2 regions of the Brassicibacter mesophilus genome follow, and region 2 is predicted to be linked to the other one. Evidence: riboswitches for the same ligand, from Rfam matches in the RefSeq annotation. Region 2 holds a riboswitch; the other holds the start of a gene.
What was found. Region 2 has a riboswitch for cyclic di-GMP ahead of HNR33_RS18260 (ABC transporter substrate-binding protein). Riboswitches for the same ligand answer to the same signal wherever they lie in the genome.
Positions count from the first base shown of each region.

Region 1: linked by a shared signal. The riboswitch ahead of HNR33_RS15165 (hypothetical protein) and the one ahead of HNR33_RS18260 (ABC transporter substrate-binding protein) in region 2 are both predicted to bind cyclic di-GMP.

Region 1 is NZ_JBNPXI010000015.1:87,311-90,741, forward strand. Features, by position in the region: gene HNR33_RS15160 (methyl-accepting chemotaxis protein) at 1-1,299, shown strand, start outside; cyclic di-GMP riboswitch class I at 1,706-1,793, shown strand; gene HNR33_RS15165 (hypothetical protein) at 1,891-2,403, shown strand; gene HNR33_RS15170 (oleate hydratase) at 2,594-2,740, shown strand; cyclic di-GMP riboswitch class I at 2,953-3,037, shown strand; gene HNR33_RS15175 (tetratricopeptide repeat protein) at 3,131-3,431, shown strand, end outside.
Region 2 is NZ_JBNPXI010000022.1:32,802-36,232, forward strand. Features, by position in the region: gene HNR33_RS18250 (protein-glutamine gamma-glutamyltransferase) at 1-674, opposite strand, end outside; gene HNR33_RS18255 (hypothetical protein) at 671-1,663, opposite strand; cyclic di-GMP riboswitch class I at 1,895-1,983, shown strand; gene HNR33_RS18260 (ABC transporter substrate-binding protein) at 2,095-3,431, shown strand, end outside.

The sequences.
Region 1 (3,431 bases), on a different contig from region 2:
AATGAAAATGATACTGGAATCGTGGAGTATAAGCTTAAAGGCGACGATAAGGTATTAAGCTATGCGAAGTTGAATAATGGTTGGATACTAGCAATAGCACCACCATTAGACGAAGTTTTTGCTCCTGTCAATAACTTAAGAAATTCGATTTTTGTAATTGAAGTTTTTGGAATAATTCTATTCATACTAATAAGTTTATTTATAGGCAAATCGATTTCAAAGCCAGTCATAAAAGTGACAGAGCTAATAAATAAAACAGCAAATTTTGATTTGACATATGATTCAGAGGCAGAAAAGCTGTTAAAAAATAAGGATGAAACTGGAACTATGGCAAAATCTATGCTTGTTCTAAGGAATTCCTTAAGAGACCTTACAAAAGAACTAAATGAATCATCTGATATCTTAAAAGAGAACGCACACATAGTTGAATTAGCATCCACAGAATTAAATGATGATGCAACAGAAACATCTGCTACCACAGAAGAACTATCTGCAGGAATGGAAGAAACCGCAGCATCATCAGAAGAAATAAATGCGTCGGTACAAGAAATAGAAAAGGCTATTGAATCAATATCACAGAAAGCAGAGGCAGGAGCTTTAGAAGCACAAGATGTATACAAAAGAGCAGGAGAGCTGAAAAATACTGCAGTAGAGTCAGTTGAGAAATCTGAAAAGATATATGAAAATGTAAAGAAAGACCTAGATATTGCAATAGAACAGATAGATGCAGTTAAAAAAATAAATATACTAGCAGATACAATACTTCAGATAACAAGTCAAACCAACCTTTTAGCATTAAATGCTGCTATAGAGGCAGCTAGAGCAGGAGAAGCTGGAAGAGGGTTTGCAGTAGTAGCAGATGAGATAAGAAAATTAGCAGAACAATCATCACAAGCAATAACAGATATACAGGAAGTAGTGGAAATAGTAAATCCATCAGTAGATAATCTAGTAAAAAGCTCAAGGGAAATACTTGAGTTTGTAGAAACAGAAGTAAATAAAGATTACAAAACCCTTGTTGGAGTAGGAGAACAATACAGTAAAGACGCAGATACATTTAATAGCCTAATTATGGATTTCAGTGCTACGTTTCAACAGCTGAGAGCTGCAATACAAGACATTTCAACAGCTGTGAATGAAGTGTCTATAACAATGAATGAAGGGGCAAGTGGAGTCGAAGATATAGCAGTTAGAACGACAAATATAGTAGAAAAGCTTGTCAATATCAGAAATACAACAAATGGTAACTTAGAAAGTGCAACTAAGCTTGTCAATATAGTATCTAAAATAAAGATGTAAAATTAAAAATAGAATGGTATTTTATAGATATTTAACTGTAGGCATTATAATTATTATGCTTACAGTTTTTATTGTTCCCAAAACTGATTCTAACAAGCTTTTAAGATACTGATAGATTTTCAATTTAAAGGCTATATAAAATAATAGGATTCATAAAAATATTACATATAATATACAACTAAAATATAAAGCAAAGTAATGCTAATTTTATAAAAAGAATATAGAGAAAGTTAGAAATTGGGAGAGGTGTACTATGTGGAATATAAACTATTGGTACTAAAGTCCCCAAAATGCAAAATGTGTAATATTATAAAGAAATAAAAAAGAAATTGTAAATTAATAAAGAATATGGGATTGATGTAAAAGGTTGTTTAATAATTTCTAGAAATTTCTTAGATATAATTAAAATTGACAAAGGCAAACTCATAGAAATGTGGGAACGCAAAGCTATTGGATCTAAGGCAAGAGATTACTATGACAGCCAGGCTGCCGGACAACTTAGTATGAAAACTTTCATGCTCTTTTTCGGCATGAGAGTTTTTTATTTTTAAAAAACAAGGAGGGACAACTATAGTAAAGCAAAGAAAAAAGATGAGTTTTTTGCTTAGGAATGCTATGTATATTTCTTCTTTCAAATGTTTTAATGAAGAAATATTATATACAGAATCAGTTGTATCTTTAGATGAACTAAGAATAAGTATTAACTTAATCATGAAGGTTTTAGATAAAAACAATTTATTGAATGAGAAAATATGCAAAGTAAGGGATTGGTTTGAACATGATGGATACTTAACTACAAAAGAAGTCATTTCAAAAGATTTCATACTAGAACTTACAAAAGATAATGAAACATTTTATAAGAGTCGCTCAGGAGAAACATATGCTAAATTAGGGTTATTTGATGAATGTTACAGGTGGTATCTAAGAATATATATAATTGATGAGTATGATTTAAAAGAAGATGAAGAAAAAGGAGGAACATTTGATATTTGCATAAACAAAGAAATATCAAAATTATTGAAAAGTCAAATCGAATATGTAGTACTTATCAAATTGAAAAGAGATGAACCAAAGAAATTTTTCGAACAAAGATATGCTAGATGATGTTAGCGTCACAGAATAATAAAATGATCACTAACTGGAGCTGAAGAGACACTTTGGTTGTCATATCTAAGTAAATGTCAAATACATTCTAACTGAGATTTTCAACAAAAGAATGCAATGAATATCTAGAAAATGAGTCAAATGCGGTACATTAGGATCATTTTCTTTTACCAAGATTAAAGATATATTCATTGATTCACAATTCCAGCCACGTGCTATGAGTGATCGTCCAAAGGTAGTACCTGAAGGCTCTATTAATTTTGCAATGATCAACCAGTTCGTCGAAATTACTGAGGACATGGTATTTACTGAGGAATACTCTATCGCACTTTACTAAGAGCATTGAATACTTGATTTAGATAATGAGAGAATCGGCTATCTTTAACCTACTAAAGCAGGTTATAAGATAGTGGATTTTTTATAGTATTAAAGTACTAAAAATGATAATATTGATGGAAAAATGTTTTAATCGACAACATTCTACAAATTTCTCGGATGAGATTTGATATACTACGTCGGTGGTAAAACAAAACTAACAGACTAACAAATTTTCGAAAAAGGTAAACTTATCGAAAGATAAGGACACAAAGCTGCGGATCTAAAGTCAGATGACCATGGTAGCCGGGTTGCCGAATTATAACGTGTAAGTGTAAAATCCTTTCATGCATTTCGGTATGTAAGGATTTTTTGTTTTATGACACGAATTATTTGAAAGGAGGATGAAATTATGACTGAGGATATTGAAACGATGGATATTGCTGATGATGTAATTGTATGTACAAATTGCAATAGCTCATTAGTAGAACCGGAGTATAAGGTACCCTTGTGTAAGGAGTGCAGAGATAAGTTATCAAACCGTCCAATACCATTATGGATAAAAGCTTTTTTTGGTATAATCATTATTATTCTTATTTTATCTCTTGTAAAGTTTCCATCTTCAGTGAAAGCAGGTGTTGCTCATGAAAGAGGGGTTAGGGCCGAGAAGGAGAGGAGATATATCACTACTATGAATGAATATGAAAAAATAT
Region 2 (3,431 bases):
CCTTCTTTTCTATTTTCATTTAATTCTCTTATTATTTGTTCTCCAGTTAATATTCCCATACCATGCCCATAATATCTTCCATTTCCCAAATCTATAGCATTTTCACCTTGTAATTCAGGGGTTAGAGGATTTACATCGGGGTTTTTAAAATATCTGCAATCACCTGGTAAATAATCTTCTTCATTCACATAATATCCAATATCAAGATTCTTATCTAGATAGCTCCAGTTCATTAAATGTATACTTGAAAATAACTTATTAAAAAGTTCCTCAGGGAATATATCAAGAACTGCTTTATAAAACACAATAACCATAGCTGTAGCACATTCAGTGCCATATTTTCTACCATTCATAAAGATATCATTTATTGCTTTACTAGGAACTGCATTTCTTTTTAGTAAAAATCCTCCTTCTCTAGTAAGTTCCCAAAAGTTAGTATTACAATAAGCTTTACGAAAGACTTTAAATGCTAATCCACTTCTATTCAATCTTATAGATGCATTAACAATATTTGAACGAATCTTAAGCTCAAAACGTAGCTCATCTAATGAAGAATATCGATACACCTTTGAACTTTCAGATAAAATATTTATGATTTTTCGTTCAATAATATTTGCAGGATAGTTTTCGATAATATTATTTGGAGGGATTATTCTACCGTTTATCCTAATCATAATGACCCTCCTTTAGCTTTTGCTATATTGATTTGACTAGCTATAGGGTATCTGATCCATTCTTTCCACCATGTATTGTCTTTACGATATGTCATATAAGAAAAGCTTGAAAGAAGGGTTTTAGCATCATTATTTAGTTTTTTAAACGAATTTAATACATTGTTTTCCTTATTAGTTAATGGATCAACAAATTCTCCAGTATCAATTAATATTTTTTTACATAAATACTTAGCTTCTAAATTTACTTCATAAGGGATAGGCTCACTTGTTAGCTGAAAACTCTCACCTGTATAATATAAAAATGGACTGTTTTCTTCAAACCATTTTATAAAATATGTGTATTTTTCCTCGTTGCTTTTTGGGCTATTTATACTTATACCGGGGATAAAGCTTAAAAGCTTATTTGCCAGCCTCACTTCTTTTTTATCTGTGGATTTTAAATGCTCTGCTAATAAATAAAGACTCTTAAGTTCGCGTGATTCAAAAAGTGCCCATACAAGATCGTGAATATAGAAACCTCTTTTGTATCGGTCAAAAACTAAATCTACTATAATTGGTAGCTCTGAATTATCATTAAATGATTTTATTAGGAGTATAGCAGCTTTATCTAATACTTCGTCGAAATCATTATTAAGCCCATCATCAGTATAACCACTTTCGAGTATCCATTTTAAAGTAGTTTGAGTTGAATGAGTATGTTCAGATGACAGGGTAGTTGCAAAAGAAATATCCTTTTTCTCATCTCTTATTCCATCAATAAATCCCAGTGCTACTCTGTTTTTATAGCTTAGTTCTTTAGTGATGTTAAATTCATTAATTTTATCTTGTAGCAAAAACAATGAAGTAAAACTTACATTTTGTTCATTAATTAATTCTACGGCTTTTTTAATATTTTTTTTAGCAGTTGAATCAAAAAGGTCTTTCATATTTTCAGTGCCATTATCTATCCTTGTTTTATCCAAAAGGTTTGTAATGTTTATTTGATTCATTGAACTTTATACCCCCTTGCGTTTAGATGATATATTATATAATATTGCTAAACTAATTTTGTGTTTATCAAAGTGCAAAAAAATATTATAAATATGTTAAAATAAATAATAAAATTGTATTAGCTAAATTGTTTAAAAATTGAGATAAGTAAATCTAAAACAAAAAACGACAAAATACTATGATATAATGTAAGGATATTAGTGCTATTTTAAATATGTTGAAATATCAAAATTTGATAAAGGCAAACTTATTGAAAGATAGGGACGCAAAGCCAAGGACCTAAGGCAAGGAAAGCTTGTTATGGTAGCCGGTTGCCGAAAAGCAAAAGATATGTCTTTTTATGCCCTTTTCGGTATGAGAAGACATTTTTTGTAGCAAGAGAATATGTATTTAAGAAACAACTATATTTTAAAATAGGGAGGTAGTTACTTTGAAAAGGAACAAAATTTTAATTTTAAGTTTAATTACTCTTTTAATTTTTTCATCATTCCCTGTACAAGCTGATGACAGCAATTTACAGCATAATGACAATAAAACATATGAGCAGTTAGCTGAGCTGTCTGAATCCATAGTTTTAATTAAAGCCTATAATGAAAAGGGAGAGGTTGAAAAATTTGGATCAGGAGTAGTTATTAGTGAAAATGGTCTTATTATAACAAACTATCATGTGCTTGAGGGTGGAGTTTACTTCGGTGTAGTTATGGAAGGTATGGAAGAAGGTTATGAATATGGCACAATAAATGTATTAGGGTTATCTCAAGAAGCTGATTTAGGACTGATTAAAATAAATGTACCAACAAAACCATTAAATATTGGAGCTACTGAGAATTTAAAAAAGGGGCAAAAGGTAGTAGCAATAGGAAACCCTTTAGGTTTTGAAAATACAATTTCTGACGGTATTATTTCTGCTATTAGAGACTTTGATGGAGTAGAAGTAATCCAGACAACAACACCAATCTCTCCAGGAAGTTCAGGAGGTGCACTCATGGACATGAATGGAGATTTAATTGGAATAACTACGTTAGTTACAGTAGATGGACAAAATTTAAACTTTGCAGTATCAAGTAAACATATATTTGAATTGTTAGAAGATAAAAATACAAAAATGAACATGGAAATCTGGGGACAGAATGGTCTGTTTGAATATGGTGATTCTTCTATTGTATTTGATACATTTAACTACCATCATAACAATAAACACATAATAAACTTAATTTCAAATAATGAAACTAAAATGGACTTCAGTATTTTTATTCTAAGTGAGAACTTTAGAAATCAAGTTGAAGAATTATATATAAATAACATACAAGAAATTGCAAAAAAATATGAGATTAAAGACTATGAATTTAATTTGTTCGCAGGAGAAAGTACATTTACATATCAATACTATAACGGCAAAATAAAGAATAAAAAATGGACATATCCTAAGAATGATAGTAAGTCAAAAGAGAATATTTTAAAGATTAACTTAGGAAATGAAATATATTCACTAGATCATCAGCTTACCATAAATTCGGATGAATATCATATAATAAGCAACATGTTTGAAGGCTTAATGACTGAAAAAAATGGAGAAATGCAACTCGCAATGGCAAAAAATTATACCGTGTCTGATGATGGAAAAACTTATACTTTTTATTTAAAAGATGCTAAATGGTCTGATGGGGAGCCAGTAAAGGCTTCACATTTTGAATATGCGTGGAAAAAGGCACTAAATCCAGATGAGTTTGTATTCGATGCATTTAAATTATATTGTATTGAAGGTGC